2 regions of the Georgenia phoenicis genome follow, and region 2 is predicted to be linked to the other one. Evidence: riboswitches for the same ligand, from Rfam matches in the RefSeq annotation. Region 2 holds a riboswitch; the other holds the start of a gene.

Region 1 (14,769 bases), 100 kb from region 2:
CACCGGACGAAGTCCCCGGCCCCGATCTCGGTCCCCTCGAGGACCGAGTCGAGCGCTGCTCCCCTCGCCCACTGGTGGACGACGGCGACGATTCCCGCGTCCACCGGCCCGGAGGACGGTACGCCGTGCTGCGACTCGCGCTCGGCGAGCTCGTCGGAGAGCCGCACGGTCTGCCGCACGGCCTCCCCCAGCGCCCCGCTCCCACCACCGGTGGGCGCGCTGGCCGCGTCGTTGCGCGCGGTGTAGACGACGGTCGAGACGACTGCGGCGAGCTGGGCGGCGTCGAGGCCGGCCCACACGCCGCGGCGCAGGCACTCGGCGAGGACAAGGTCCTTCTCCGCGTACAGCCGCGCGAGCCAGCGGCCGTTGTCGGTGACGACGAGGCCGCCCTCGCCGTCGGGCTCGAGGTAGCCGAGCTCGCCGAGCAGCGCGCAGACCTTGTCGAAGTCGCGCGCGATCGAGGAGGTGCGGGTCTCGATGCGCTGGAGGAGGCGCTGGTGCTCGGCGTCGAGGGTCGCCCACCGGTTCGCCCAGCGGGCGTGCTCCTCGCGGTCGGAGCACGCGTGGCACGGGTGGGCGCGCAGCTGGCGGCGCAGCTCGTCGATCTCCTCGCCCAGGTCCGCACCCGCCTGGCCGGCGCGCGAGACCGGCTGCGCGGGCGGGGCGGCCTGGACCGCGCTGCGCAGCCGGGCGGCCAGGTCGCGGCGCTGGCCGGCGTCCCGGAGGTTGGCGTGCTTGGGCACCGGCACGGTGGCGACGGTCGTGGCGCCGTGGGGCAGCTCGGTGCTCGTCAGGGTACGCACGCGCGGCTCGGGGGTGAGCACCCGGACCACCGGGGAGTCGAGGCGGTCGGCGTCGACGTCGAGCACCAGCGCCCACAGCGTGCGCCGCCCGCGGCGGTACTCGAGGACGTCACCGCGGCGCACGGCGGCGAGGGAGGCGTGGACGGCGCGCTGCGCGGCCCGCGACCGCTCGCGGGAGCGGTCCTTCTCGAGCTCGCTGATCCGCCGGCGCAGCCGCGCGTACTCGGTGAAGTCGCCGAGGTGGCAGGTCATCGCCTCGGCGTAGCCCGCCAGGGCCTCCTCGTTGCGCCGTGCCTGGCGCGCCAGGCCGACGACGCCGCGGTCGGCCTGGAACTGGGCGAAGGAGCTCTCGAGGATCTCCCGCGCCTGGGGGTAGGCGAGCGTCCCGAGGAGGTTGACGGCCATGTTGTAGGTGGGGTGGAAGCTCGAGCGCAGCGGGTAGGTGCGGCGCGAGGCGAGCCCGGCGAGGGCGCCGGGGTCGACGTCCTCGCCGTAGAGGACGATGGCGTGCCCCTCGATGTCGATGCCGCGCCGCCCGGCGCGCCCGGTGAGCTGGGTGTACTCCCCGGGCGTGAGTGCCGCGTGCGCGGTGCCGTTCCACTTGTCCAGCCGCTCGAGGACGACGGAGCGGGCGGGCATGTTGATTCCCAGCGCCAGCGTCTCGGTGGCGTAGACGACCTTGACCAGGCCGGCGGCGAAGAGCGCCTCGACCGTCTCCTTGAACACGGGCAGGAGGCCGGCGTGGTGGGCGGCCACGCCGCGCTGCAGCGCCTGGGACCACGCGTGGTAGCCGACGACGGCGAGGTCCTCGGGCGGCAGGGCCGCGCAGCGCTCCTCGACGACCTGGGCGATGGCGCGGGCCTCGGCGGCGTTGGTCAGCCGCACCCGGGAGCGCAGGGTCTGCTCGACGGCGGCCTCGCAGCCGGCGCGGGAGAAGACGAAGACGATGGCCGGCAGCAGCCCCGCCTCGTCGAGCCGCTCGACGACGACGGGCCGCGGCGCCGGGCGGACGTGGCCCAGCCGGGCGGGCGGGCGACCCCGACCGCCCCGCGCGTCACGCCGTCGCCCGGACGGCGCGGAGCCGGTGCGCGCGGCGCGCCGCACCGCCTCGAGGAGCTCGGGGTTGATCGGCGGGTTGGGACCGGGGTCGGTGGGGTCGACCCGGGCGCTGTAGAGGTCGAGGACGCGGTCGCGGACCATGACGTGCTGCCACAGCGGCACGGGCCGGTGCTCGGAGACGACGACGGCGGTGTCCCCTCGGACCATGGTGAGCCAGTCGCCGAACTCCTCGGCGTTGGAGACGGTGGCCGACAGCGACACGAGGAGGACGTCGTCGGCGAGGTGGAGGATGACCTCCTCCCACACCGGCCCGCGGAAGCGGTCGGCGAGGTAGTGGACCTCGTCCATGACGACGTAGCCGAGGTCCGCGAGCGTGGGCGAGCCCGCGTAGAGCATGTTGCGCAGGACCTCGGTCGTCATGACGACGACGTCGGCCTCCCCGTTGATCGTCGTGTCCCCGGTGAGCAGCCCCACCCGGCTCTCCCCGTGGGCGGCGACGAGGTCGAGGTACTTCTGGTTGCTCAGCGCCTTGATCGGCGTGGTGTAGAAGGTCTTGCGCCCGGTGCGCAGCCCGAGGTGGACGGCGAACTCCCCCACGACCGTCTTGCCCGCGCCCGTGGGCGCCGCGACGAGGACGCTGCGGCCCTCCTCGAGCTGCTCGCATGCCTCGCGCTGGAAGTCGTCGAGCTGGAAGCCGATGCCCGCGGCGAAGGCGGCGAGCTCGCTGCGCTCGGCGCGGGCGCGCCTGCGGGCGGCGGCGTAGCGCTCGGCGGGGCTCGGCTCGGCGGACGGGTCCGGCGCCGGGGCCTCGGGCTCCGGGCGGCGCTTGCGTCGTGGACTCACCCTTCGACTGTATGCGCCAGTACCGACAGTGCACGTGGGTGGACGTCGCACTGCAGCGGGAGCGCGGTGAGCGGCTCGCCGTCGACGATCGCCACCGGCGGGTTGGCGCCCAGCGCCGCGAGCGGCTCGAGACGCACGGAGCGGGCCCGGCGGACGGTCACGGCGGGGTGGTCCACGTGCCGCCCCGAGAACAGGAGCGGGAAGAGGCGGACGACGGCGGAGCGCGAGAGCCCGCGGGCGACGACGAGGTCGAGCAGGCCGTCGTCGGCCTCGGCGCCCGGTGCCACCCGCATGCCGCCGCCGAACAGCGGGGTGTTGGACACGGTGACGAGCGTGGCGTCCTGCTCCCACGTCTCGCCGTCGGCGGTGATCCGGAAGCCGTAGGGGCGGAAGGCGGAGAGCTGGCCGAAGACCGCTCGGACGTAGCGCCCGCCGTCGCGGGGCCAGCGCAGCCGCGCGGCGTGGTGGGTGACCGCGGCGTCCAGGCCCGCGCACAGCGAGCTCACGTACCAGCGGCTCGTCGGCTCCCCGGGGGTGCTGACGGCGACGGCGTCGACCTGGCGGACGCCGTCGCCGGCGGTGAGCGCGCGGTGCAGGACGGCGAGGGAGGCGGGGACGTCGTGGACGGGCAGGCCGAGGGCGCCGGCGATGTCGTTACCGCTGCCGACGGCGACGATGCCGAGGGGCACACCGGTGCCGGCGAGGACGTTGGCGCCGAGGTTGACCATGCCGTCCCCGCCGACGACGACGACCGCGTCCAGCCCTTCGGCGAGGGCGGCACGGGCGCGGGACAGGGCGTCGGCGTAGTCCCGGCCGGTGAGGTCGAGGGGCGCGTGGCCGGCAGCGGCGAGTCCGTCGAGGACGGCGCTGCGAGAGCGGGCCGCCCGGCCGCGGCCCGCCGTCGGGTTGCAGACGACGCCGACGCGGCGGCTCACGCGTCGGGCCCGAGGAGCTCCGCCTCGTGGGCGGCCCGGCGCCGCTCGGCCCGCCGGTCGTGGAGCGCGGCGATGCCGACGGCGGCGAAGTACAGCGCGCACATGGGCACGGCCAACGCGATCATCGTCCACGGGTCAGGGGTGGGACTGGCGATGCCGGCGAAGACGAAGACGAGGAGCACCGCCCAGCGCCACCCCGCGAGGAGCGTGCGCGCCGAGACGAGCCCGATCGCGTTGACGAGGACCATGACGAGCGGGATGAGGAAGGCGATGGCGAAGGCGAGGACCACCCGCATGACGAAGCGGACGTAGTCGGTCGCCGGCATGTAGTTCAGCGCGCCCTCGGGGGTGAACTGGGTGAGCACGCGGATCGCGTTAGGCAGCACCATCCAGGCGAGGGCGGCACCGGCGAGGAAGAGCGGCACCCCGGCGATGACGAACATGATGCTGCGGCGCTTCTCGCTGCGCGTGAGGCCCGGGGCGATGTAGGCCCACACCTGGTAGAGCCACCACGGGCTGGCGACGAACACCGCCAGCCACAGCGACACCCGGACCTGCATGTCGAAGGCGGCGGCGGGGCTGGTGAAGTTGAGCGCCGCGGACAGCCCGGCGTCGTCGACCGCACGGACGGGGGCCTGGATGGCGTCGAAGACCGGCTCGTAGAAGAACCAGCTGACGACGGCCATGACGGCGATGCCCGCCAGCGCGAGCAGGACGCGACGGCGCAGCTCGCGCAGGTGCTCCACCAGCCGCATGCGGCCCTCGGGGTCGCGGGCGCGCCGCGTCCTCAGTGCCACGGGGTCCTTGTCCTGCGGTGCGTGCTAGCGGCCCGCCCCACCCGGTGGGGTGCTGCCGGGGTCGTCGGCGGACGGCGGCGCCGTCGTCGGGTTGGGCGTGGTGCTCGGGGAGGTCGGGCCACCGGACACGGGACCGGAGGGCGGCGGCGTGGCGTCGTCCTCACGCAGCTCGCTCACCTCCTTCTTGAAGATCTTGAGCGACTTGCCGATGCTGCTCGCCACGTCCGGCAGTCGCTTCGCGCCGAAGATCAGCACGATGACGAGGACGATGATGAGGATCTGCCACAGTGAGGGGGGTCGCATGACGTGCCTTCGCGTCGGGTCCGGGGATGTCGAGTCTACGCCGCGCGCTCAGCGCAGCCCGAGCCGGCGCCAGCGCGCCACGCCCAGCTCGGCGCGGGCCGCGCGCCGCTCGCGCCGGGCACGGAGGTTCGCGGCGCGCCGGTGGCGGGCCTCGGCGACCTCGGCGGGCGGTGCGAGGTAGGCGGGGACGATCGGGGCCGGCGGCTCGGCGCCGGTGACCGCGGCGAGCCGCTCGCTCAGCTGCTCGAGGCCGCGCAGCTCGGCGAGCAGGGCCTTGCCGCGCCGCCACAGTCCCAGGCCGATGAGGGCGTACAGGGCCAGCGCGGCGAGCACGAGGAGGAGCCAGAGCCACCAGGTCATGAGCCCGAGGATATGTCGTCGTAGGCGGCCAGGGCCTCGGCCGCCTGCTGCGCGACGGCTGCGGCCAGCTCCGGCGGCGCCACGGCCCGCACCTCGGCGCCCAGCCCGAGGACGACGTTGGCCAGCCACGCCGGGTCCGCCACGCGCAGGCGCACCCGCATCCCGCCGTCGGGCAGGTCCTCGTGGTCGATGACGGGAACCCGCTCGGCCAGCCAGCGCGCCCGCGGGGCGAGCTCGAGCTCGGCGAGGAGGTCGTCGTCGTCGAGCTCGGGCTCGGTGCTGCGGCCGGTGGCCTCGGGCGGGTGCACGGCTGCCGTCTCGAGCACCTGCGCGGCAAGGACGCGGTCGAGACGGAAGTGGCGCAGCCCGGCGACCCGGTGGCACCAGGCGCGCAGGTACCAGCGGCTGCCGTCCCACACGAGCTCGAGGGGGTCGACGTCCCGCTCGCTCACGACGTCGGCCGCCGACACGTAGCGCAGGTGCAGCTGGCGCCCCGTGGCCAGGGCCTGGCGGACGGGCGCGAGCGCGGCGCTCGCGTCGCTCACGTGGACGTCCACGGCCTGGGCGGCGCGGGCGGCTTCCCCCGCGGCTGCGGTGAGCTTGGCGGTGGTGCTGCGCAGGACCTCGTCGTCGATGCCGCCGTCGGCGCTCAGCGCCTCCAGCGGCTTGAGCGCGACGAGCAGGGCGAGGGCCTCGTGGGCCCCCAGGCGCAGCGGGCGGTCCATGCCGCGCGGGTTGGTCAGCGTGAGGACCTGGCGGTCGTACTCGTCGGCGGCGAAGTCGATGAGGTCGTCGGGCAGGTAGCCCGGCGTGCCGGTGACCCACAGGAGGTTGACGTCGGCGAGGACCTGGCGCTCGCTCACCGCGAAGTGCGCGGCGACGTCGGCGACCGGGACGCCCGGGTTCTCCCCGAGGTAGGCGATGAGCGCGAGCAGCCGGGTGAGGCGCTCGCCGGTGGTCTCAGCCACGGACGACCTCCCCCAGGGCGGCGACGGCGCGCAGCCGCCCGACGACGTCCTCGCGCAGCTCCGGCGGGTCGAGGACGAGGACGGCGGGCCCGTAGGACGCGATCTCGGCGGCGAGGGACACGACGTCGTCCGTCTCGACGACGACGACGTCACGCCCGTCCCGCTCCCCGCGCTCCTCGACGGCGCGGGCACGCAGCGCGGCGCCCCGCTCGGGGAGCACGGCGAGGACGGCGCGCACGCGGCCCCCGCCGCTGCCGGCGAGGATGGCCTGGGCGTCGTGCTCGGGGACCTCGAAGGCGCCGGTGGGGCCGGTGGGGCGGACCGCGCCGACGACGCGGGAGAGGCGGAAGACGCGCGGGGCGCCGCGGTCGACGTCGTGGCCCACGAGGTACCAGCCGCGGTCACGGCTCACCAGGCGCCACGGCTGGACGCAGCGGGAGGTCTCCGCCCCCGTGGAGGCGGCGCGGTAGGTGAAGGTCACCGCCTGGCGGGCGCCGATGGCGTCGAGCAGCGGGCCGAGGGCGGTCTCGGCGGGCTGCACGCGCAGGGCGACGCCGAGGTGCGCGTCGGGGTCCGCGCCGGCGGCGACGGCGCGCAGCTTGGTGAGCCCGCGCCGGGCCGATCCGTGGAGGTGGGCGTCCTGCCAGACCGTCGCGGCCAGCGACAGCACGCCGATCTCGGCGGCGGTGAAGGTGACCTCGGGCAGCGAGTAACCGGCGGTGTCGAGGCGGTAGCCGACGGCGTCCTCGTGGACGGGGTCGACGTCGGTGACGATCGGCACGCCGAGCTGGCGCAGCAGGTCCTTGTCACGCTCGAACATCCGCTCGAAGGCGACGTCGTTGCTCGCGTCCCGGTAGCCGTTGACGGAGGCACGGACGTCGGCCTTGGTCAGCCGGCCCGGGGCGTGCCGGAGCGCGATGAGGAGGTCGAGCAGCCGCTCGGCCGGGTCCACGCGAGTCACGGCCCCACCGTACTTGCTGCCGGGCCTCTCCCCCGCACCGACAGCACACCTGGCGCCGGAGCCCGAGACGGTAGCGTGCGCAGGGTGATCTCCTGGCGTGACGGTGTGGTGAGGACGGTGCGCGGCTCCTGGGCCGGCGCCGTCGAGCTCGAGGTCGACCTCGACCGGCCGGCCGGGGACCGCTCCTCGGTGCGGGCCCTGGCCTACACGGGCCTGGTCGGCGAGCCGCATGTCGGCGACCGCGTGACGCTGACCGTCTCCGCGCTCGTCCGTGGGCTCGGCACCGGCGGCTACGCCATGGTCGTCGCCCTGCCCGACCGCCTCCCGGCCGACCCGCCTCCCGGTCCGGGACACGTCGTCAAGGCCCGCTACACGCCGCTGCAGCCGATGCTCCTCGGCGTGGACGAGCAGGAGTCGCCCTGGCACGAGCGGATGCGCGAGGCCGACGACCTGGGCGGGCTCGCCGTCGTCGTCGCCGACCTGCACTCCGCGCTGCCCGCTGTCCTCGCGGGCGTGCGGGCGGCCGGGGGCGAGCGGAAGGTCACCTACGTCATGACCGACGGCGGGGCGCTGCCGCTGGCCTTCTCCCGCTCCGTTGCACAGCTGCGCGAGGCGGGCTGGCTCGCGGCGACGATCACCGCGGGGCAGGCCTTCGGGGGCGACCTCGAGGCCGTCAACGTCCACACCGCACTGCTCGCGGCGAAGCACGTCGTGGGGGCCGACGTCGTCGTCGTCGCCCAGGGGCCGGGCAACCTCGGGACGGGGACGCGCTGGGGCTTCTCGGGGGTCGCGGCCGGCGAGGCGCTCAACGCGGCCGCGGTGCTCGGCGGGCGGCCCGTCGCCGCGCTGCGGGTGTCCGAGGCGGACCCGCGCGAGCGGCACCTGGGCGTGTCGCACCACTCGATGACCGCCTACGGCCGCGTCGCGCTGCGCCCGGCCGACGTCGTCGTGCCGGTCGGCGAGGGGCAGCTGTGGGAGCGGGTGCGCGAGCAGGCGGCCACCCTGTGCGAGCCGGTCGGCCACCACCGGCTCGTCGAGGTGCCCACCGACGGGCTGCGCGCGGCGCTCGAGGACTCCCCCGTGCGCCTGTCGACCATGGGCCGCGGCCTGGATGCGGACGAGGCCGCCTTTATCGCGTCCGCCGCGGCCGGTGCCCACGCCGCCGCGCTCACCGCCGGCTGACGGCGGCCCTGCCCGGTCAGTCCGGGTGGTCGGACTCGTGCAGCTGGACGAGCGCGGCCAGGCGGCCCACCTCGCGGCGGGCGTACTCGCCGTCGGCGGACTGGATCGCCATGACGGCGAGGGTCGTCCCGTCGGAGAGGTCGAGCTGTGCCCACGGACTGTTGGGTCCGAAGCGCACCTCGACCACCTGCGCCCACGCGAGCCGGCGGACCTTGACGAAGTTGCGGACGGTGAGCCCGTCGTCGTCGGGCACCGCGCGGACGGCCGCCTGGCGGAAGCACAGCCACGCGAGGACGACGGCCGTGAAGACGATCCCGACGACGTCGAACAGCGACATCGCGAGGTCGTTGGCGGCCATGACCGTGAAAAGGACCGGCGGGCCGAGGACGGTGAGGACGAGCAGGACCGAGGCCACCCACCGCGCCGCGCGCGGGCGGAACGGACGGAGGAGCTCGGCCGGCAGGGTCACAGCCGCGACGCGTGGATGGAGGTGACGATGATCGCCCGCGCCCCGACGTCGTACAGCTCGTCCATCACGCGGTTGGCGTCCTCGCGGCGGACCATGGCCCGCACGGCGCGCCAGTTGCCGTCGTGGAGCGGCGAGACGGTGGGCGACTCGAGCCCGGGGGTGACGGCGACGGCCTTCTCCACGTGCTCGACCGGGACGTCGTAGTCCATGAGGACGTAGCGGCGCGCGACGAGCACGCCCTGCAGGCGCCGGTCGAGGACGGCGACGGCGGCCTCGGCGGGACGGTCCGCCGGGCGGATGAGCACCGCCTCGGACTGGAGGATCGGGTCACCGAAGACCTCGAGCCCGGCCGCGCGCAGGGTGGAGCCGGTCTCTACGACGTCCGCGACCGCGTCGGCGATGCCGAGCTGGACCGAGGACTCCACGGCGCCGTCGAGGTGGACGACGCTCGCCTCGATGCCGCGCTCGGCGAGGTAGTTGCCGACGAGGACGTCGTAGCTCGTGGCCACGCGGGCCCCGGCAAGGTCCTCGACGGAGCGGATCGCGCCGGCGGGCGCGGCGAAGCGGAAGGTCGAGCGCGCGAAGCCCAGCGGCCGGTGCTCGACGGCGGAGGTGCCCGAGTCGAGGAGCAGGTCGCGGCCGGTGATGCCGACGTCCACGGTGCCGGAGCCGACGTAGACCGCGATGTCGCGCGGGCGGAGGAAGAAGAACTCGACCCCGTTGTCGGGATCGGGCAGGACGAGCTCGCGGTCGCGGCGGCGGCGGTAGCCGGCCTCGGCGAGCATCTGGGTGGCGGGCTCGGACAGCGAGCCCTTGTTCGGGACGGCGATGCGCAGCACGGGGATATGTCTCCGGGTCGGGTCGGTCAGAGCTTGCGGTAGACGTCCTCGAGGCTGATGCCGCGAGCGACCATCATGACCTGGACGTGGTAGAGCAGCTGGGAGATCTCCAGGGCGGTGGCGTCCTCGCCCTCGTACTCCGCGGCCATCCACACCTCGGCTGCCTCCTCGACGATCTTCTTGCCGATCGCATGGACGCCGGCATCCAGCTGGGCGACGGTCCCGGAGTTCTCGGGCCGCGTGTCCGCCTTGTGCTTGAGCTCGGCATACAGGTCGTCGAAGGTCTTCACACCGTCCAGTTTAGGCCCCCGGTCGGGAGCGGCCGGGGCAGCGTCCACGGTCAGCCGAGCGTCCGCACGGCCTCGGCGGGGTCGACCTCGCCCTCGAGCAGGCCCTGCTCGGCCATGAAGGTGGCCATCGCCTCCCAGCGGGCGGGATCGCTCGTGCCCGCCGCGCTGCCGTAGAGCGGGACGGTCGCCTCGACGGTGGCGAGGGCGGCCTCGCGCGCGGCCGGGTCGGCCAGGCCGGGGACGTGCTCGGCGGCGACGTCGACGGCGGCGGCCGGGTCCTCGACGACGTCCCGTACCCCGCGCATGGTGGCCTCGACGACGGCGGCCGTCGCGCCGTCGTCGGCGATGTCGTCGTTGGCGCCGATCCCGATGCCGACGAGGGGGACGTCCCCGAGCGGGATGGTGCGGACGTCGACGCCGGCCTGGGCGAACTGGACGGCGTCGTTGTTGGCGAAGCCCATGACGGCGTCAACGTGGCCGGCGCTGAGCGCGGCCTGCTGGGTGAAGCCGATGTGCTCGACGGCAACGTCGTCCTCGCTGAGGCCGGCCTCGGAGAGGAGCGCGAGAAGGCCGAAGTACGTCTCGCCGAAGGGGCCGGGGATGCCGACCGAGTGGCCGGCGAGGTCCGCGGCGCTGGTGATGTCGGAGTCGGCGGGCACGATGAGGACGACGGGGTACTCCTCGTAGAGCGTCGCGACGTTGACCACCGGGACGCCGGCCGAGCGCGCCTGCAGCATCTCGTCCCCGCCGGCGACGACGAGGTCCTCCTCCCCCGACTCCAGCGCCCCGAAGAGCGACTCGGAGGCGCCGTGGTGGCGCAGCGACACCTCGACGCCCGCGTCCTCGTAGTAGCCGCGCGCCTCGGCGACGTAGAAGGGCGCGAACTGGACGTCGGGGGTGTAGGTGAGGCCGATGACGAGCTCGCCTGCTTCGGAGGTGCCGGCGGTGTCCGGGGTCTTGGCCGGATCGGCGCAGGCGGCGAGGGCGAGGGTGGCGGCGGCGGTGAGGACGAGGGCGGTGAGGCGGCGGGTCACGGGGTGCTCCTGAGGCTGGGGTGGGCGGCGCGGCGGGCGCCGAAGCGGGTGCGGACGGTGGGGCGGTCGTCGACGGCGAGACGTTCGACGAGCCGCAGGGCGGCGTACATGACGACGGCGATCAGGGCCAGGACGGCGAGGGTGGCGAACAGGCCGGTGGTGTCGGCGGAGTTGGACTGGACGGACAGGACCATGCCGAGGCCCTCGCCGCCCATGACGAACTCCCCGACGACCGCGCCGGTCACCGAGAGGGTGAAGCCGTTGCGCAGGCCGGTGAGGAGGCTGGGCAGGGACATCGGGACCTCGATGTGGCGCAGCATCGACCAGCCGTGGGCGCCGTCGAGGCGGGCGGCGTCGACGACCTCGGGGTCGAGGGTGCGCAGGCCGAGGATCGTGGCGAGCAGGATCGGGAAGAAGACGAGCAGGGCGCAGAGCAGGACGATGGGCAGCAGCCCGTAGCCGATCCAGATGACGAGGAGCGGCGCGAGGGCGACCGCCGGCAGCGCCTGGGAGGCCGCGACGTAGGGCTGCAGGCCGGCCGCGGCCCAACGGTTGCGCGCGATGAGGTAGCCGAGCGGGAAGGCGACGGCGGTCCCCAGGACGCTGCCGAGCAGCGCCTCCACCCAGGTCACCCAGGTGTAGGAGAGCAGGCTGCCGGCGGTGACGTCGGTCCACAGCCGGGCGGCGACGGCGCTGGGCGCGGGGAGGAAGAACGGGGACACCGCGCCGGAACGGGCGACGAGCTCCCAGACGAGGAGCACGGCGGCACCGAGAGCGACGGGCGTGAGGAGCACGAGGCGGCGCGCGCGGCGGTGCGCGGCGAGCGTGCGCGCGAGCGGTGCCTGCTCCATCTCGTCCCTCCGGTCCACTGGTGGCGTGACCGGGGTCGACGAACGCGCAAGCGTCCGCGGCACCTCCGCCGACGGGTCGGCAAAGGCGCCCGTGCATCCTCCCATCCGGACTTTCACCGTCGGTCCTGGAGTTCCACCAGGTCAACCACCTCGGAAGGTGGGTCGCGGACTGTCACCGCCGGTTCGGAATCTCACCGACCCCGGAGCACGTTCTTGCAGCATCAAGCATGCCACAGGTGGATTTGTTCCCGGGCACGGGATGGGGTGCGAGGTCAGCGGGCGGCGGAGGCGAGCTCGCGCAGCGCGGTAACCTCGGCGTTCGGGTCCTCGGCGCCGTAGACGGCGGACCCGGCGACGAAGGTGTCCGCACCCGCGCGGGCGGCGATCGCGACGGTGTCACGCGAGATGCCGCCGTCGACCTGGAGCCAGATGTCGCGACCGGAGGCGTCGATCGCCTCGCGGGCAGCGGCGATCTTGCCGACCGTCGACTCGAGGAAGCGCTGACCGCCGAACCCGGGCTCGACGGTCATGACGAGGAGCATGTCGAGCTCCTCGAGGTAGTCGAGGTACGGCGTGATGTCGGTGGTGGGGCGCACCGCGACGGAGGCGCGGGCGCCGGCGTCCCGGATCTCCCGGGCGAGGCGGATCGGGGCGACCGAGGCCTCGGCATGGAAGGTGACCGAGGCGCAGCCGGCCTCGGCGTAGCCCCGCGCCCAGCGGTCGGGGTCCTCGATCATGAGGTGCGCGTCGACCGGGACGGGGCTGGCCGCGACGATCCGCTCAACCACCGGCAGCCCGACCGTGAGGTTGGGGACGAAGTGGTTGTCCATGACGTCCACGTGCACGAGGTCCGCGCCGGAGATCCGCCCGAGCTCGCCCGTGAGGTCGGCGAAGTCGGCGTTGAGGATGCTGGGAGTGATGCGTACGGCCACGGCTCCGAGCCTACCCATGCCGGGGGGAACCGGCCGGGCTGCTCGGCAGGCGCCGGATGTCAGTGGGCCCCTGAGAGGGTGTGACCAGCAGCACATCGGACGGCCCGTGAGGGGCGGGCGATGGGCTCGAATGTCAGAGGTCGCTGACAGGATGTGACCAACAGCACACCAAGGGTGCGAGGGAGGTGGGGACGATGACCACGGACATGGTCGACGGCACGGCGTCCGCACCTGAGCGCGCACCGGATGGGGTCGACGCGCTGGCCGAGGTTCTCGCCGCCGTCGGTGGCCTGGAGGGCACGAGCTGGCACGAGGTCGATGGCCACCGCCTGCACAAGGGGTTGGCGCTGCTGGAGTCGCTGGAGCGTCAGCTGTCGGGTGTGCGGGCGGCGATGCTGGCGACGATCGAGGCGAACGGGCTGTGGGCGCTGGAGGGTCAGCGGACCTTTGCCGCGTGGCTGCGGACGAGGACGGATGCGACGGCGCAGGGGGCGGCGCGGCAGGTGCGTCAGGCGCGGGCGCTGCGGGACCTGCTGCCGCGGGCGCGGGCGGCGCTGGCGCAGGGGCGGATCAGTGAGGAGCACGTCAGTGTGCTCGTGCGCGGGGCGATCACCACCACCCGGCAGCGGATGCAGCTGACCGACGAGGAGCTCGGTGAGGGCTTCCTGGTGGAGCAGGCCGAGCAGATGGACGCCACGTCCTTCGCCAAGCTCGTCGCCACCTGGGCCATCGCCGCCGACCCCGAGGCCGCCGACCGGGCCTGGCGGGAGGACGGGGCCAAGGAGCAGCTCACGCTGTCGCGGACGATGGACGGCTACCACCTCAACGGGTGGCTCGACGAGCTGTCCGGTCAGACCGTCGACACCGCACTACGCGCACACATGGGCCGCAAGGCCAAGGGGGACGAGCGCACCCCGGCCCAACGGCGGGCGGCGGCACTGACGTCGCTGGCCCGCCAGTCGCTGGATGCCGGGGAGCAGGGCAAGGGTGCCCGCATCCGCCCCCACGTCACCGTCACCACCGACCTCGACACCCTGCGCGCGCTGGCCGCGGCCACCGGCTCACCCCAGCCCCCGGTCACCACGAGTGGGCGGGAGCACGAGGCCGGTGGGGAGCTCGGCTTCTGGGAGGAGGCGCAGTTCACCGCCCCCGGTGGCCCGCGCGACCCGAACCGGCCCGCCGGTGACCCGTTCCAGCTCTCCCCGGAGGCCAAGGAGTGGATGGACGCCTGGGAGCCGGGTGACACCCACGTCATCTCCACCGCCATCGACCCCCGAGCCATCACCGGCATCACCCCCGCCACCCTGGAGGACGGCACCCCGGTCCCGCCGGCCATGCTGGCCCGCCTGGTGTGCGAGTCGTCCCTGTCGCGGGTGGTGTTCGGACCCGACTCCACCGTTTTGGATGTGGGGCGGGAGCAGCGGATCTTCCCCGCCCACATGGTGCGGGCGATCATCGCCCGCGACCGGCGCTGCCAGTACCCCGACTGCGACCAACCACCCGGGGTTGGGGAGATCCACCACTCCCTGCAGTGGTACCGCGACGGCGGCAACACCTGCGTCGAGCACGGGATCCTGCTGTGCTGGCACCACCACGACTGGGTCCACGCCTACGGCATCACCATCGCCCGCGCCCACGGCCGCTGGTACTTCTACACCCGCCACGGCCAGCTCATCACCGCCAAGCACGAACAGACCTAGAAACCCCAGGGGACAGGTCTGCCCACCACCCGGTGGAAGCCGGCGGCGGCTGAGCCGTGCCAGCGCGCGGGGTCAGACGTCCTTGCGGAGCAGCGCGAGGAACATCGCGTCGGTGCCGTGGAGGTGGGGCCACAGCTGGATGTCGGGCCCCTCGCCCAGGTGGGGCAGCTCGCTGCCCGTCGCCTCGGTGAGCGCGGCGCGCGCGTCGAGCCGGGTGACGTCCTGGCGGCTGCGCAGCACGTCCTCGACGACGGCGCTCGTCTCGGCGAGGTGCGGGGAGCAGGTGACGTAGGCGACCACTCCCCCGGGGCGCACCGCCTCGAGCGCCGACTCGAGGAGCTCGCGCTGAAGGGACGTCAGGCCCGGCACGTCGCTCGGCTGGCGGCGCCAGCGCGACTCGGGCCGACGCCGCAGCGCGCCCAGGCCGGTGCACGGGGCGTCGA
Region 2 (14,769 bases):
CGGAAGGGCGTGCCGGTGACGTCCGGTAGCGTCGGCCACGTCCTGCCCTCCTGCGGAAGACGACGATGACGCCCTCCTCCACCTCTCCTGTCGACCCCTCCCTCGCCCACCGGGTGACCCACGCGACGCTCACCGTGCGCGGCGCCGACGGCGCGCCCCTGGCGGACGCCGAGGTGACCGTCGAGCAGGTCCGCCACCGCTTCGCCTTCGGCAACATCGGCTTCGACCTCATCCCCCTGGCCAACGGGGAGACGTCCGGTCCGGTGGACAACGTCTTCGGCGGGGCCGCGCCGGACCAGGGCGAGCATCTCGCTGCGCTGTGGCTCGACGTCTTCAACACCGCGACCCTGCCCTTCTACTGGGCCGGTTTCGAGCCCGAGCGAGGCCGCCCGGACACCGAGCGACTGCTGCGCACCGCCCGGTGGTTCCAGGACCGGGGTGTCACGGTCAAGGGCCACCCGCTCGCGTGGCACACGCTGGCCCCGGACTGGCTGCGCGAGCTGCCGACGGCGGAGGTCGCCGAGGTGCTGCGCGCCCGGATCCGAAGGGAGGTCGGTGACTTCGCCGGGGTCGTCGACACGTGGGACGCCATCAACGAGGTCGTCATCATGCCGGACTTCGTCAACGAGGAGCACGAGAACGCGATCACCCGGCTGTGCCGGGAGCAGGGTCGCGTGCCGACGGTCCGCCTCGCCTTCGAGGAGGCGCGGGCGACGAACCCGTCCGCGACGCTCCTGCTCAACGACTTCGACCTGTCCACCGACTACGAGCGCCTCATCGAGGAGGTCCTTGCGGCGGGCATCCAGGTCGACGCGCTCGGGCTGCAGACCCACATGCACCAGGGCTACTGGGGCGAGGAGAAGATGCTCGCCATGGTCGACCGCTTCGCGCGCTTCGGCCTGCCCCTCCACCTCACCGAGAACACGCTGCTCTCGGGCGACCTCATGCCGCCGGAGATCGTCGACCTCAACGACTACCAGGTCCCCTCCTGGCCGTCGACGCCCGAGGGCGAGGAGCGCCAGGCGGACGAGATCGTCCGGCACTACCGCTCGCTCCTGTCCCACCCCTCGGTCGAGGCGATCACCTACTGGGGCATCACCGACGACGGCGCCTGGCTGGGAGCGCCGGCGGGTCTCGTGCGGAGCGACGGGACCCCCAAACCCGCCTACGAGGCGCTGCGCCGGCTCGTCAAGGAGGAGTGGTGGCTGCCGGCGACGACGCTGCGGACCGACGCCGAGGGGCGGGTGCAGGTGTCCGGGTTCCACGGCGACTACGCCGTGACCGCCGCCGGTACGAGTGGCACCGTCGCGCTGGACGGGGCGCCGACGGCCGCCGTCGTCCTCGGGTAGGGCTCGACCGTGCCGGACGGTGGCGGGCCATGACGCTCATGACGATCGGTGACTTCTCGCGTGCCACCCGGCTCAGCGCGAAGGCGCTGCGGGCGTACCACGAGTCCGGGCTGCTCACGCCGGCCCGGGTGGACCCGCACAACGGCTACCGCCTCTACGCGGCCGAGCAGCTCGCCGACGCGCGGGTCATCAGCGCGCTGCGTTCCCTCGACGCGCCGCTCGCCCTCGTCCGTGAGGTGCTCGCCACCGCCGACGTCGCCGAGCGCGAGACGCTCCTGCGCTCCCACCTGCGGGAGCTGGAGGCACTGCTCGCGGCGACACGCTCCGCGGTGCAGTCCCTGCGGACCCTGCTCGACCCGGCCCCGGCACCGCTCGAGGTGGTCCACCGCAGCGTGCCCGCGCAGCGTGCCGTCGGGGTGCACGCGACGATCGAGCTCGACGCCCTCGGCGAGTGGTTCAGAGGCGGCGTCGGGCTCCTCACCGGCCTCGTCGCGTCCGGCGAGGTCGCCGCCAGCGGTCCCTACGGCGGCGCGTGGTCCACCGAGCTGTTCCTCGACGGCCGGGGCGAGGCGGCGCTCTACGTCCCGGTCGATGAGGCACCAGGGGCGCTGCCGCCGGAGGCGTCGGTCGTGCGGCTGTCCGCGGTCACGCTCGCGGTCGCCACGAGCGAGGGACCGGACGAGGAGGTCGCCCGGGTGTACGCCGCGCTCGGGGAGTACGTGGCGCGCCGCGAGCTGGGGGTGCCCGGGCCCTCTCGGGAGACGTACCTCGAGGGCTTCCCGGGCATCGACGCCCGGACCCGGACGGAGGTGGGCTGGCCCGTCTTCCCTGTCTCCGGGAGCCGGTCTTGACCTTCCCCCGGGGGGAAGGTCGACGGTGGCCCTGTCCACCGACACAGGGAGGAAGCCCATGACCACGACCACCACCCCGTACCGGCCCGAGCTGCTGCCAGCGCCTGTCACCCGCTACCTGGAGGGCCGTCTCGAGGACGGTGACCCCGCGGGGCTCGTGGCGGCCTTCGCCGCCGACGCGCGCGTCGTCGACGAGGCCACCGAGTACCGGGGAGCCGACGAGATCCGCCGCTGGCTCACGACGGCAGGCAGCGAGTACACCTACACGGCGACCTACCAGGGACAGGTTGCCGACGGCCCGGGCCGCTGGACCGTCCTCTCGCGCATCGAGGGGAACTTCCCCGGCGGGGTCGCCGACCTGCGGCTCCGCTTCCGCGTCGGCCCGGACGGGATCGAGGAACTCGTCATCGCCCCGTGAGCGCCCGGCGTGGCGCGGGCACGCCACGCCGGTCCGCCCCGCCTGCGGTGGCAGAATGGAGGCGGTCCCGGCGGTCGAGCGCTGCTCCCCGGGACCGGCCGTACTGGAACGAGGGCGTGGGCGACGCTCTCGCCCGCGCCCCTGGGTTGCTAGGGAGTGATCCGGATGTCGAACGTCCCCCACCTGCGTGCGCCGGAGGCCGAGGAGCGGTCCCTCGGGCAGCAGGCCGGGTCCATGGTCCTCACGCTCGTCGTCGTCGCCGCCCTCGTGCCGGGCGCGGCGGTGCTCGCCCTCACCTCGCTCGTCAAGGCGGTCGCCGCGGGCTGGGGGCCGGTCCTCGGCGGCGCGCTCTTCGCCTGCACGTGGCCGCTCGTCCACCGGGCGTGGCGTGAGCTGTCCGGCCGGGAGCCCGAGCTGCCGCTCGGGCTGCCCGGCTGGCTGTGGCTCGGGGCCGCCGGGACGCTGGGGTGCTGGCTGCTCTGACGCGCCGTCGGTCCCACGGGCTGCCGTGGTTGCGCCGGCGCCTCGCCGGCTCAGCCGACGAGGCGCCGCACAGCCCGGACGGTCGCGATCGCCGCCTGGGCTGCCTCCGCCCCCTTGTCCTCCCGCGAGCCGGGCAGGCCGGCGCGGTCGAGCGCCTGCGCCTCGTCGTCGGTCGTCAGCACGCCGAACCCGACCGGGACGCCCGTGCGGACCGAGACCTCCGTGAGGCCCGCGGTGGCCGCCTGGCAGACGTAGTCGAAGTGCGGGGTCTCGCCCCGGACGACGACCCCGAGGGCGACGACGGCGTCCGCGCCGCCACGGGCCGCCGCCGCGGCGGCCACGGGCAGCTCGAAGGTGCCCGGCACCCGTTCGAGCGTCACGGTGGCGCCCGCCTCCTCGGCGGCCCGGACGGCGCCGGCGACGAGGCCGTCCATGACGGTCGTGTGCCACTGCGCGGCTACGACGACCACCCGCAGGCCGGCGCCGTCGGGGGTGATGGTGGGTGCTCCGGCTCCGCTCATGCGTGCTCCTCCTCGGTCGTCCCGGACGCGCCGGGGTGGGTGCCGGCCGTGTCCAGGCCGGGCAGGTGGTGGCCCATGGCCGTCCGCTTCGTCAGCAGGTAGTGGTGGTTGTCCTCCGTGTGGCCGATCTCGAGGCCGCGGACCGCACTGACCTCGACCCCGGCCTCGACGAGCCCCGCGGCCTTCGCCGGGTTGTTCGTCAGCAGGCGGACGCGGTCCATGCCGAGGTCGGCGAGGACGGCCGCCGCGGCGCCGTACTCGCGCGCCTCCGCCGGGTGGCCGAGGCGGAGGTTCGCCTCGACCGTGTCGGCGCCGAGGTCCTGCAGGGCGTAGGCCTCGATCTTCGCGAGGAGCCCGATCCCCCGTCCCTCATGTCCACCGAGGTGGACGACGGCGCCACCCTCCCGAGCCACCCGGGCGAGGGCCTCGCGGAGCTGGGCGCCGCAGTCGCAGCGCGCGGAGTCGAGCGCGTCACCGGTGCGGCACTCCGAGTGGAGCCGCACGAGCGGGTCGGCCGGCGGGGCGCCCGCAGGAGGGGCGGCAGTGAGCGCGAGGTGCTCGTCCCCGGTCCGCAGGTCGGTGTAGGCGTGGACGACGAACTCACCGTGCGGCGTGGGGAGGCGGGCTGACCCCCGCGCCCGTACCCGGCGGGCGGGCGGCGCGACCACCGGCCGGTCGTGCGTCGTGCGGTACGTGACGAGGTCCGCCACGGTGAGGAGCACCAGCCCGTGGCGCCGCGCGAGCGCCGCCGCCTGGGGGCGGCGAGTCATCGTCCCGTCGTCCTCGACGAGCTCGGCGATGGCGGCGACCTCACCCACGCCGGCGAGGCGGCACAGGTCCACGGCGGCCTCCGTGTGCCCGGCCCGCTCCAGCACACCCCCGCTCATGGCGCGCAGGGGCAGGACGTGGCCGGGCCGGACGAGGTCGCCCGGGCCCGTGGCGGGGTCGGCGAGGACGCGGAGCGTCCGGGCCCGGTCGGCCGCGGAGATGCCGGTGCCCACGCCGTCGGCCGCGTCGACGGACACCGCGTAGGCGGTCCCTCGCGGGTCCTGCGAGTGGGTCACCATGGGCGGCAGGTGGAGCTCGTCGGCGCGGTGCGCCGGCATCGGCGCACAGAGGTAACCCGAGCTGTGCCGGACGGTCCAGGCCACCCACGCCGCGTCGGCGGTGGCGGCGGGCAGCACGACGTCGACCTCGTCCTCCCGGTCGTGGCCGTCGGCGACGAGGACGGGGCGCCCCGCGCGGAGCTCGCCGAGCGCGGTCTCGAGCCGGTGGTCCGGCGACGCTCCGCCAGCCGCACCGGGGTGGGCCCTCGTCGTGCTCACGCGCCGACCCCCGCGGAGAGGAGCCGCTCGACGTACTTGGCCACGACGTCGACCTCGAGGTTCACCCGGTCCCTGGGGGCGAGGTCACCGAGCGTGGTCCGCTCCAGGGTGGTGGGGACGAGCGCCACGCCGAAGGCGTCCGCCCCGACCCCGGTGACCGTGAGGGACACACCCTCGACGCTGACGGACCCCTTCTCGGCGACGTAGCGCGCGAGCCCCGCGGGCAGCGCGACGTCGAGCTCGGTCCAGCGGGGCCCGGGACGCCGGTCGAGCAGGGTGCCCACACCGTCGACGTGCCCCTGGACGAGGTGCCCGCCGAGCCGGCCGTCGGGACGGACGGGACGCTCGAGATTGACGCGGTGCCCGGGGGCCAGCGCGCCGAGAGTGGTCCGGCGCAGGGTCTCGGGCATGACGTCGGCGGTGAAGCCGTGCGCGTCGTGGGTGGTCACGGTGAGGCACACGCCGGCCACGGCGACGGAGTCGCCCGGGCGCAGACCGTCGAGGACGGTGTCGGCGGCGACGGTGAGGACGGCGGCGTCGTCGAGGTCGGTCCGTCGCGTGACGGTGCCGACCTCCTCGACGAGTCCGGTGAACATCAGAGGTCTCCCTCGGGTCGGTGGGCGACGACGAGGAGGTCCTCGCCCAGGGTGTGGGTCGTGACGGGGCGCCACCGCGGCGCGTCGGCCAGGGTCGTGACGCCGAGGTCGGTGACGGCGGGCAGGCCGCCACCGAGCAGGACGGGGGCGAGGTACGCGTGGAGCTCGTCGACCAGGTGCTCGCGCAGCGCGCGGCTCAGCAGGGTGGGCCCGCCCTCGAGGAGGACCCGGCGCGCTCCCGCGTCCCAGAGCCGGTCGAGCGCTGTGCGCAGGCCGCGCGTGGGAAGGTGAAGCCAGCCGCCCGGCGCCTGGCGCAGCGCAGCCCCGGGCGGGACGGCGCGCCGGCCGACGACGACCCGCAGCGGCTGGTGGTCTCCGAGCGTGTCGTCGGGACCGCGGGCGGTGAGCGCCGGGTCGTCGGTGAGCACGGTGCCTGTGCCGACGACGACGGCGTCGACGTCGGCACGCACCGTGTGCGCGTGGGCGCGGGCGGCCGCGCCGGTGATCCAGCGCGACGTGCCGTCCGCCGCGGCGACCCGCCCGTCCAGGCTCATCGCGGTCTTGCCGACCACCCAGGGCCGGCGACGGCGCACTGCGGTCGCCCAGGCGGCGGTCAGGCGTGCCGCCGGGCCCGTGACGTCCGCGGGCACGCCCGCGTCCTTCGCGGTGAGGACGTCCACGCCCTGACCGGCCAGCCACCGCGCCCCACCGGTGGCGACCGGGTCGGGGTCGCCGACCGCGTACACGACACGCGCGACGCCCGCGGCGTGCAGGGCCAGTGAGCACGGCGGGGTCCGGCCGCTGTGGTGGCACGGCTCGAGGGTGACGACCGCGGTCGCGCCGCGGAGCCGGACGGGGTCGGTGCCGGCCAGCGCGGCCGCCTCGGCGTGGGCCGTGCCCGCCCCGCGGTGCCAGCCCTCGGACACCACCGCACCGTCGGCGGCGAGGATGACGCAGCCCACCCGGGGGTTGCCGCCGTGCTGCGGCCCTCGCTCGGCGAGCTCGGTCGCGCGTCCGAGCGCCCACGAGACGTCCGGCATGCCTGTCCCCTTCCCTGTCGGTACCAGACCGGGGGCAGGGGGACACCAATGACGCCACCGTCGGCAGAGGACGGCGGCGCCACGTGCTGCCTCCCATCCGGACTTTCACCGTCGGTCCTGGAGTTCCACCAGGTCAACCGGGCGTCGTGGGACGCACGGGTCGCGGACTGTCACCGCCGGCTCGGAATTACACCGACCCCGGAGCACGTGTTGCTGCCCGACAGCCTACCTTCCCGGGAGACGGGCCGGACCGCGGCCGGCGTGCGGGGACGACGATCGGCCTCACCCGGGCGAGGAGGCCGTCGCGACGACCCGCTCGCACAGCTCGTGGGTGACGAGGGCGTCGCTCGCGTCGAGCCGCCGGCCCTCCCGGACGGCGGTGAGGAAGTCCGCGCACATGGCGTCGAAGCCGCGCAGCTCGGTGGCCGGGCGCCACCCGTCACGGCGGACCAGGCGTTCACCGCCGTCGTGGTCGACGACGTCGGCGAGGTCGGTGACCTGCCTGCGGCGACCGTCGCCGACGACGTCGAGCAGCTCGTGGGCGCCGCCCGCCGTCCAGCTCATGACCCCGACGGCGAGGCGGCCCTCCCCCGTGAACTGGACCGCGAGGCGGCGGGTGCGGCCGGCGTCGTCGTGGCGGACGGAGACGGTGAGGTCCTCGAGGGTGGAGGGGACGAGGAAGCGGAGGGTGTCGAGGACGTGGATGAAGTCGTCGAGGACCATGGGGCGGGCGTCGCCGAGCGGGTGCGAGCGGTGCTTGTGGAGGGTGACGACGTCGCGGTCGGGCCAGTCTGCGAGGGCGCGGTAGGCGGGGGCCCAGCGGCGGTTGAAGCCGACGGCGAGGGAGACGCCGCGCTGCGTAGCGAGCTCGACGAGCCGGGCCGAGGTCTCGAGGTGCGGGGCGATGGGCTTGTCGACGAGGACAGGGACGTCGTGGCGCAGCAGCGTCTCGACGATCCGCTCGTGCGCGTCGGTCGGGGCGTGGATGGTGGCGGCGTCCAGGCCGGAGGCGATGGCGGCCTCGAGGTCGGTGAAGCGCTCCGCGACGCGGTAGCGCTCCGCCGAGGCGTCGACCGTCTCGCGGCCGCGCGAGACGAGGACCGGGGTGACCCCGGGGGTGGCGGTGAGGACGGGCAGGTAGGCCTTGGTGGCGATGTCCCCGAGGCCGATGACGGCGACGCGCACCGCTCAGGCCCGCCCGACGGGGGCGGCCAGCGTGGTGTGGCCGTCCCGGACGGGCACGATCTGCTGCCCGAGCGGCAGGAGCGCGAGGGGCACCATCTTCCAGCAGGCGATGCCGAAGGGGATGCCGACGACGGTGACGCAGAGGATGAGGCCCGCGACGAGGTGCGCGATGGCCAGCTCCCAGCCGAGCAGGAGGATCCACAGGACGTTGCCGATGAGGGAGAGGACACCGGCGTCGCGGCGGAACACCGCGCGGCGGCCGAAGGGCCAGATGACGAAGCTCGCGAGCCGGAAGGAGGCGATGCCGAAGGGGATGGTGATGATGAGGATGCAGGCGATGATGCCGGCGACGACGTAGAGCAGGGCGAGCCACCAGCCGGCGAGGAGGAGCCACAGGACGTTGCCGATGGTGCGCATGGGTCAACCGTAGTGGTGGCGTGCGTTCAGACGGGGCCGACGGGCTGGCGCAGGATGGTCCGCTGCCGTTCGGGAGCGGTGCGCCGCATGTCGCTGAGGTAGATCTCGTGGTGGATGCCGGTGGGGCGCAGGCCGCGCTCGGGCAGGACCTCGTGGTGGAGGCGCTCGAGGACGGGTGCCTCGTCGTCGAAGGAGCCAACGTGGAGGGTCTGCACGCAGGTTGCCTCGGCGAGTGGTGCGACGCGCAGATCGTCGATGCGGGCGGGGCGCTTGGTCGTGCGCACGTGCTCGACGGTCGTATGGGCGAGGTCGGTGGGGACCCACTCGGGGATCAGGAGAAGGAGCGTCCAGTCCCACTGCGACTTGTCGCGGGCGGAGGTGAAGGCGTCCATGTCGTCGGCCCACCACAGTCCTTCGAGGGGCGGGACGACGTAGTCGCGGCCGAGCTCGTTCCTGCTCGCGAACTTGAGTGCGTAGGCCACGGGGTAGAGCGTCTCGACGGCGGCGGTGAAGGCCGGTGAGGTGTTGGGGTCGCCGTGGCCGTCGACCATGAGGTAGCGCGACTCGGGGACGTCCAGCAGGCGGAACTCCCCGCGCTTGGCCTGGTAGCCGTCGAGGGTCTTCCTGAGATCGGTCTTGCCTGCCTCGGTCGTGCGTCCCGCCATCATCGGCCTCGCTCTCTCGTGCGTTCTGCGGTCATGGTTCCAGCCGTCGCGCCCTGGCGGTGGCGATTCGTAGTTCGGGCTTGCCCTCAGAACGGTGGCTCGTCCTCGGCAGCCCACGACGGTCCGTCGTCGACGCCCGGCCAGGGGGCCGTGGTGCGCAGTCCTCCGGAGGGCACCCAGCTGCCGCCGACATCGGTGCCGGCGGCGATCTCCGCGAGGACACCGTCGACGAAGGCGGGATCGATGCTCCGACGTGCGCTCACCGAGGCCCGGCCCAGCTCCCGCAGTCCCTCGGCGGAGCGCCGCGGCATGGTGACCACGGTGCCGTCGGGCCGGCGGAGGTAGCCGTGGCCGGTGGGGCCGGCCCAGGCGTAGGTGCGGTCGGTGCCGTGGGCGACGGTGTAAACGCCGATCGTCTTGACGAGGTGGTCGCGCCGACAGTTCGGTCCGGTGTTCTCCACGGAGGTGACGCCCCCGTGCTGCCACTCGTGCTCGTGGTCGATCTCCGCGTGGCGTGCCGAGCAGGAGCAGCCAGGCCGGCTGCAGGTGCGGTCGCGCTCCCGGACCAGCTCCGCCATCGCGGCGGGCGGCTGGTAGCGGGTGCGTCCGACGTCGATGACCTGCTCGGTGGCCGGATCGGTAACCAGTCGCCGCCACGCTCCCCCGGCGGCCAGGGCTCGCGCGACGACCGGCGGGACGGGGCCGTAGCCCTCGAGCTCGGCGACGGGCTCGGTGATCCGCTCGAGCGGGCTCTGCTCGCCTGGCTCGGGCAGGAAGACGCCGAGCGGGACGGTGACCCGCACCTGGACCTTGCTGCCCGACAGCGATCCGAGGCGGACGGTGGGCAGGAGACCGCCGGGGAGCCGGTGCCCCGGGTAGGGCGGGCAGGCGGTGGCAGGGCGGGGCGCGGTGGTGGGCGTTGACGCCGGGGCGATGGTCGCTTCGGGTGGTGGTGACGCGGTCGGTGGTGGTGCGGTGCTCGTCTCGACCGGCGGCGGGGCGGGTGGCGGAGGTGCGGTGCGCGCTTCGTCGAGCGGGGAGACGGGCGGCGGAGGCGCGGTGCTCGCTTCTTCGGGTGGTGAGACGGTCGGCAGGTGCGCTGTGCCCGCTTCACCGGGTGGCGCGGCGGTCGGCGGAGGCGCGGTGCCCGCGCTCTCCGCGTCCGGCGGCTCGGCGACGACACCGCAGGCGCACACGCGCAGGGCGGCGTCCGGTCCGATGTGACCGCACTCGAGGGCGGTGTAGGCCATGAGCCCGAGGGAGTCGGCGCGCAGCTGGTCGAGGGTGCGCTTGTCGCCGTCCTGCTTCGCCGAGCGCGCGGCGGCGTCGAGTGCGAGGTCGAGGGCGATGGCGTCGGCGGCGGGCACGACCGCCGTCATCTGGGCCATGCCGTCGGGCAGCGGCCGCGGCCGGTACACGCAGCGCTTCTGCCGCGCCCGGCGGTGCCGCTCGTCGGCGTCGTCCGGGTCGACCGCGATGACGGCGCGCGCGAGGTCGTTCTGCAGCTGGCGCAGGGTGCGGCCCGGGGCCTTGTCGATGACCTCCCACTGCGCGGCCATGGCGACGTCCGCGGGCAGGTCCTCCAGCACCCTGACGATCGCCTGGGCACGCGGGTAGTCGATCTGGCCCTGCTCGAGAGCCTCACCGGTGAGCTGGAAGAGCTGCCCGAAGCCGCGCCCACACGAGACGATGCGCAGCGCCGTCTGCCGGCTGACCCGCAGCCGCATGGCCAGCTCCTCGCCCACGACGCACTCGCCGCGGTCCCGGCCCGGCACCGTGCCGGGCCACGTCGGGTTGAGGGCGGGACGTTCACTGAGCGCCGCTGCGGCACGTGCCGTGCGCGCCGCCGCCCAGGACTCCATCCGCCGGTAGGCCGCGACGACCTCGACGAGCGAGTAGTCGTCGACGTCCGCGGTGTCGATGACCTCGAGGAGGTGGGCCAGCCGCGGGCCGGGCGGAAGGTGCTCGAGGTAGTCCCCCAGCGCCATCGGGACCGGAAGGAGCTCGGCAACCTTCCGCTGTGCCCAGTCGGCCGGCTCGACCTCCGTGTACTTCGCCAGCCCGAAGGTCGCGAACTCCGCGTAGGCCGGCGGGTCCTCTGCGGTCACCGGCACGAGGTCGGCGGAGCGGAGCGGCGAACGGGGATCCAGCCTGCTGAGCAGCGCGGCGACCTCCGCCTCGAGGAGTGACGGCTCGCGAGACTCGCCGGCGTCCGGGTCGACGTCGTCCCGCTCGCTCAGTGTCATCTCCGGCACCTCCTTGGCACTATGGTATCGAACGCACGTTCGAGTGCGCAAGGGGTGTGGAACCAAATCTTCGGACCACTGTCCTCGCTAGGCTCAAGCCGTGAAGATCGTGATCCCGGGAGGAACCGGACAGGTCGGCGGTGCACTACGGCGTGCACTGGCGGAGCGAGGCGACGGCGTCGTCGTCCTCTCCCGCCGCCCCGAACGGCTCGAGGACGGCGTCCGGCACGTCGTCTGGGACGGGCGCACGCTCGGCGCGTGGGCCGAGGAGATCGACGGCGCGGACGCCGTCGTCAACCTCGCCGGCCGCTCCGTCAGCTGCCGCTACACCGACGCGAACCTGCGCCAGATGATGTCCTCGCGCGTGGAGTCGACCCGGGTGGTGGGCGAGGCGATCGCGCGAGCCACGCGCCCGCCCGCGGTGTGGCTGCAGATGAGCACGGCGACCATCTACGCCGACGCGCGCAGCCGCCCCGGCGACCCGGCCCACGACGAGGCCACCGGCGTCATCGGCGGTGAGGAGCCGGACGTCCCGCTCTACTGGGAGTACAGCGTGCGCATCGCGCGCCGCTGGGAGGAGGAGCAGGCGAAGGCCGACACACCCCGCACCCGGCGCGTGGCCCTGCGCACCGCGATGGTGATGACGCCGGACCGCGGCGGCGTCTTCGACTACATGTCGTGGATGGCGAGGCTCGGCCTCGGCGGTCCCGTCGACGGCGGGCGCCAGTACGTCTCGTGGATCCACGGGGACGACTTCGTCCGCGCCGTCGAGCTCCTCCTCACGCGCGACGACCTCGAGGGCCCGGTCAACCTCGCGGCGCCCGAGCCGCTCCAGCAGCGCGACTTCATGACGGTGCTGCGACGCGCGTGGGGCCGGCCGGTCGGGCTCCCGGCCACCCGGCTCATGGCCGAGGTCGGCGCCCTCGCGCTGCGGACCGACACCGAGCTGCTCCTCAAGAGCCGCCGCGTGGTTCCGGGCCGCCTCGCCGACGTCGGCTTCACCTTCCGCTTCCCCACGTGGGAGTCCGCGGCGCCGGATCTCGTCGGGCGGGCGCGGTCCATGCGGAGAAGGCGCGTGGACGACGGCGGGACGACGCCCGCGTCGCGTCCCCTCGCCTGTTCCTGACTCACTCCTCGCCCAGCGCGCGGAGCATCCGCCTGCGCTGGCCGCGCAGGTAGGGCCGCGCCCGCCGCTGGCCGCCGTGCTCGTCGATGGCGTCGTCGAGCCGCTCGAGGACCCGGGCGAGGGCGGCCGGGTCGGCCGGCCAGCCGCGCCGGAGGCACTCCTCCAGCCAGTCCACTGGAGCGGTGTGGCCGCGCTCCGCGTTGCACCGGCGGCAGGCGGCCACCTCGTTCTCCGCCCAGGACGGCCCGCCCTTGAGCCGGGGCACGACGTGGTCGACCGTCGGTGCGACGAGCGCGTCGAAGGACCGCCCGCACCAGAAGCACCGGCCGTCCTGGGCGAGGACGGAGGCCGCGAGCCGCTGGGTCCGGCGATGCTGCTGGCGCACACGCCCAGGGTGCGGCATGCCGCGCGACGGTGTCCTGCGGTCCGGGTGCTCAGCCGAGGGACGCGTCGACGGCCTCCGCCAGCACCGCGATGACCGGCCACGCCCCCTCGGAGCTGTTGCCGAGGACGCTCACGGTCGTGCGCGTCCCGGGCACGTGGGTCGACCGGAAGGACACTCCCGCGTCGTAGCCCTCGAGGATGAGCGCCGGGCCGGTGCGGTGCACCCAGAAGCCCATCCCGTAGCGCAGGTCCTCCTCCGGCACGTCGCGGCGCGGCCGGGTCAGGTCCGCGACACTGTCCGGCGACACGATCCTGCCGTCGAGCAGCGCGCACCAGAAGCGGTGCAGGTCGTCCGCCGTCGTGAACGCCCCGCCGTCGCCGTTGCCGAGAACCGGCAGGTGCAGGGTGTTGGCGAGGTCGCCGTCGTCGTGCACGTACCCGACGGCGGCGTCCGCAGGGAGCGCGTTGAGGGGCAGGAAGTCGGTCGCGGCGAGGCCGGCGGGGGCGAGGACGAGGCGGCGGACGGCGTCGTGGTAGGTCTCCCCCGTCACCCGCTCGATGACGACGGCGAGCAGGACGTAGCCGCCGTTGCAGTAGGAGAACCGCTCGCCGGGCGGGAACTTCTGCGGCCGGCCGTCGAGCATCGGGAGGAACGCGGTCGCGGTGTGCAGGGAGTGCACCGGCACGGGAAGGACGAAGTCGGACACGTCCCAGTCGGCCTCCTCGTCGAGGTAGTCGCCGATGCCCGAGGTGTGCGTGAGCAGGTGCTCGATGGTCACCCGGTCGTCGACGAGCGGGAGGTCGTCACCGAGGAGCTCGCGGACGGGCTGGTCCAGGCGGAGCAGGCCCTTCTCGACGAGCCGCACGACCGCGACCGCGGTGAAGGCCTTGCTGCCGCTCGCGATCGCGATCCGCGTGCCCGCGCTGATGGGCACCCGCAGCGCGCGGTGGGCGTACCCTGCCGTGCGCTCGAGGGTGCGTTGGCCGTCGACGTCGACGGCCACGACGCCCGTGAAGGCCGCCATGGCCTCGTCCAGTGCCTGCGTGTCGATGTTCACGTGAGGGGACCCTAGAGGAGCGCCCGATCGCGCCGAAGCGAATATCGCCGCCCGGGCGACGGGCTCAGCCGGTTCTCACGTCCCCCTCGCCGAGGACCTCACCGGCGGCGTCGAGCGCCTGGACCCGTAGCCCCTCGGGCGCACCGGTCACGGGCAGGACCGTCTCGAAACCGTCCCGGGCCGCCGCACCAACCTCGTTCCCGACGTCGTCGAGCACCCGCCAGCCGGCGACCTCGGTGGCTCCGTTCCAGCTCACGTGGACAGCACCGTCGACGGCGACGGCGGAGGGCTCGGTGCTCGGCCGCCCCTCCCAGTCCACCCGGTGGGCGCGGTAGGAGGTGACGATGAGGTCGGAGGGGATGGTGCCGTCCAGCAGCACCTGTCCCTCCTGGTCCATGAGGGTGAAGCGCGCGACGCTGCCCCAGCCGAAGAAGACGTCGCCGCCGGGCAGCTCCTGGAAGTTGGCCTGGCTTTGGGAGAAGAGCCCCTCGGGGTGGAGGTACTCGCGGGTGAGCTCGGCCGTCATGGCCTCCTCGTCGAGCTCGAGCGCGATCCCCCGCGTCACCTCCCGGGTGATGTCACCGCAGTCGCCGCCGTTGTCCAGGAGGGTGAGGGTGCCGTCGGCGCTGCGCCGCGCGTCGTGCTGCTTGATGAAGAAGGCCCCCTCCCCCATGGCGAAGTCGCTCTCCCGGCCGCCCAGCCGCCACTCGACGGCGGCGGTCTCCCGGTCGAGCGAGTACGCCGCGCAGGTGTGTCGCGCGGAGACGAGGAGGTCGCCGTCGTCGTCCACCTCGACGGAGTTGGCGTGGAAGTAGTCGTAGCGGTCCCCCGCGTCCTCGATGGGCAGGTAGGACTCCTCCAGGGCCACCTGGCCCACGCTGTGCCACTCGAAGAGCAGCGCACCGGTCGCGGGGTCGATCTCCTGGACGACGTTGTCGATGACCTGCCCGTCGGCCGGGCCGCCGACGTGGGTGAGGTCCATCCGCACCGGCTCGTAGCCGATGAGGAGCACGGTGTCGTCCTCGGTGATGCGGACCTCGTGGGAGTCGGCGGCGTACCCGCCGGCCATGTCCACCCGCGCCAGCTCCCGGTAGGAGGCGTCCAT

Evidence for each region. Region 2 has a riboswitch for FMN ahead of ribD (bifunctional diaminohydroxyphosphoribosylaminopyrimidine deaminase/5-amino-6-(5-phosphoribosylamino)uracil reductase RibD). Riboswitches for the same ligand answer to the same signal wherever they lie in the genome.
Region 1: another riboswitch for FMN. It lies ahead of AA0005_RS10565 (ABC transporter permease); the one in region 2 lies ahead of ribD (bifunctional diaminohydroxyphosphoribosylaminopyrimidine deaminase/5-amino-6-(5-phosphoribosylamino)uracil reductase RibD).

The regions. Positions count from the first base shown of each region.
Region 1 covers NZ_CP154855.1:2,226,010-2,240,778, forward strand. Annotated here, with positions in the region: gene AA0005_RS10505 (DEAD/DEAH box helicase) at 1-2,705, opposite strand, end outside; gene AA0005_RS10510 (diacylglycerol/lipid kinase family protein) at 2,702-3,640, opposite strand; gene tatC (twin-arginine translocase subunit TatC) at 3,637-4,437, opposite strand; gene tatA (twin-arginine translocase TatA/TatE family subunit) at 4,462-4,740, opposite strand; gene AA0005_RS10525 (hypothetical protein) at 4,789-5,100, opposite strand; gene AA0005_RS10530 (helix-turn-helix transcriptional regulator) at 5,097-6,068, opposite strand; gene AA0005_RS10535 (helix-turn-helix transcriptional regulator) at 6,061-7,029, opposite strand; gene AA0005_RS10540 (DUF3866 family protein) at 7,114-8,211, shown strand; gene AA0005_RS10545 (PH domain-containing protein) at 8,228-8,680, opposite strand; gene hisG (ATP phosphoribosyltransferase) at 8,677-9,519, opposite strand; gene AA0005_RS10555 (phosphoribosyl-ATP diphosphatase) at 9,546-9,809, opposite strand; gene AA0005_RS10560 (ABC transporter substrate-binding protein) at 9,860-10,843, opposite strand; gene AA0005_RS10565 (ABC transporter permease) at 10,840-11,694, opposite strand; FMN riboswitch at 11,783-11,906, opposite strand; gene rpe (ribulose-phosphate 3-epimerase) at 11,967-12,626, opposite strand; gene AA0005_RS10575 (DUF222 domain-containing protein) at 12,821-14,326, shown strand; gene AA0005_RS10580 (RsmB/NOP family class I SAM-dependent RNA methyltransferase) at 14,399-14,769, opposite strand, start outside.
Region 2 covers NZ_CP154855.1:2,124,032-2,138,800, reverse strand. Annotated here, with positions in the region: gene AA0005_RS10045 (endo-1,4-beta-xylanase) at 66-1,349, shown strand; gene AA0005_RS10040 (MerR family transcriptional regulator) at 1,379-2,200, shown strand; gene AA0005_RS10035 (nuclear transport factor 2 family protein) at 2,259-2,618, shown strand; gene AA0005_RS10030 (hypothetical protein) at 2,784-3,101, shown strand; gene ribH (6,7-dimethyl-8-ribityllumazine synthase) at 3,152-3,622, opposite strand; gene ribB (3,4-dihydroxy-2-butanone-4-phosphate synthase) at 3,619-4,947, opposite strand; gene AA0005_RS10015 (riboflavin synthase) at 4,944-5,543, opposite strand; gene ribD (bifunctional diaminohydroxyphosphoribosylaminopyrimidine deaminase/5-amino-6-(5-phosphoribosylamino)uracil reductase RibD) at 5,543-6,583, opposite strand; FMN riboswitch at 6,663-6,794, opposite strand; gene AA0005_RS10005 (Gfo/Idh/MocA family protein) at 6,866-7,768, opposite strand; gene AA0005_RS10000 (YccF domain-containing protein) at 7,772-8,185, opposite strand; gene AA0005_RS09995 (GyrI-like domain-containing protein) at 8,212-8,850, opposite strand; gene AA0005_RS09990 (DUF222 domain-containing protein) at 8,937-11,096, opposite strand; gene AA0005_RS09985 (TIGR01777 family oxidoreductase) at 11,197-12,222, shown strand; gene AA0005_RS09980 (HNH endonuclease) at 12,224-12,607, opposite strand; gene AA0005_RS09975 (serine hydrolase domain-containing protein) at 12,657-13,664, opposite strand; gene AA0005_RS09970 (arylsulfotransferase family protein) at 13,729-14,769, opposite strand, start outside.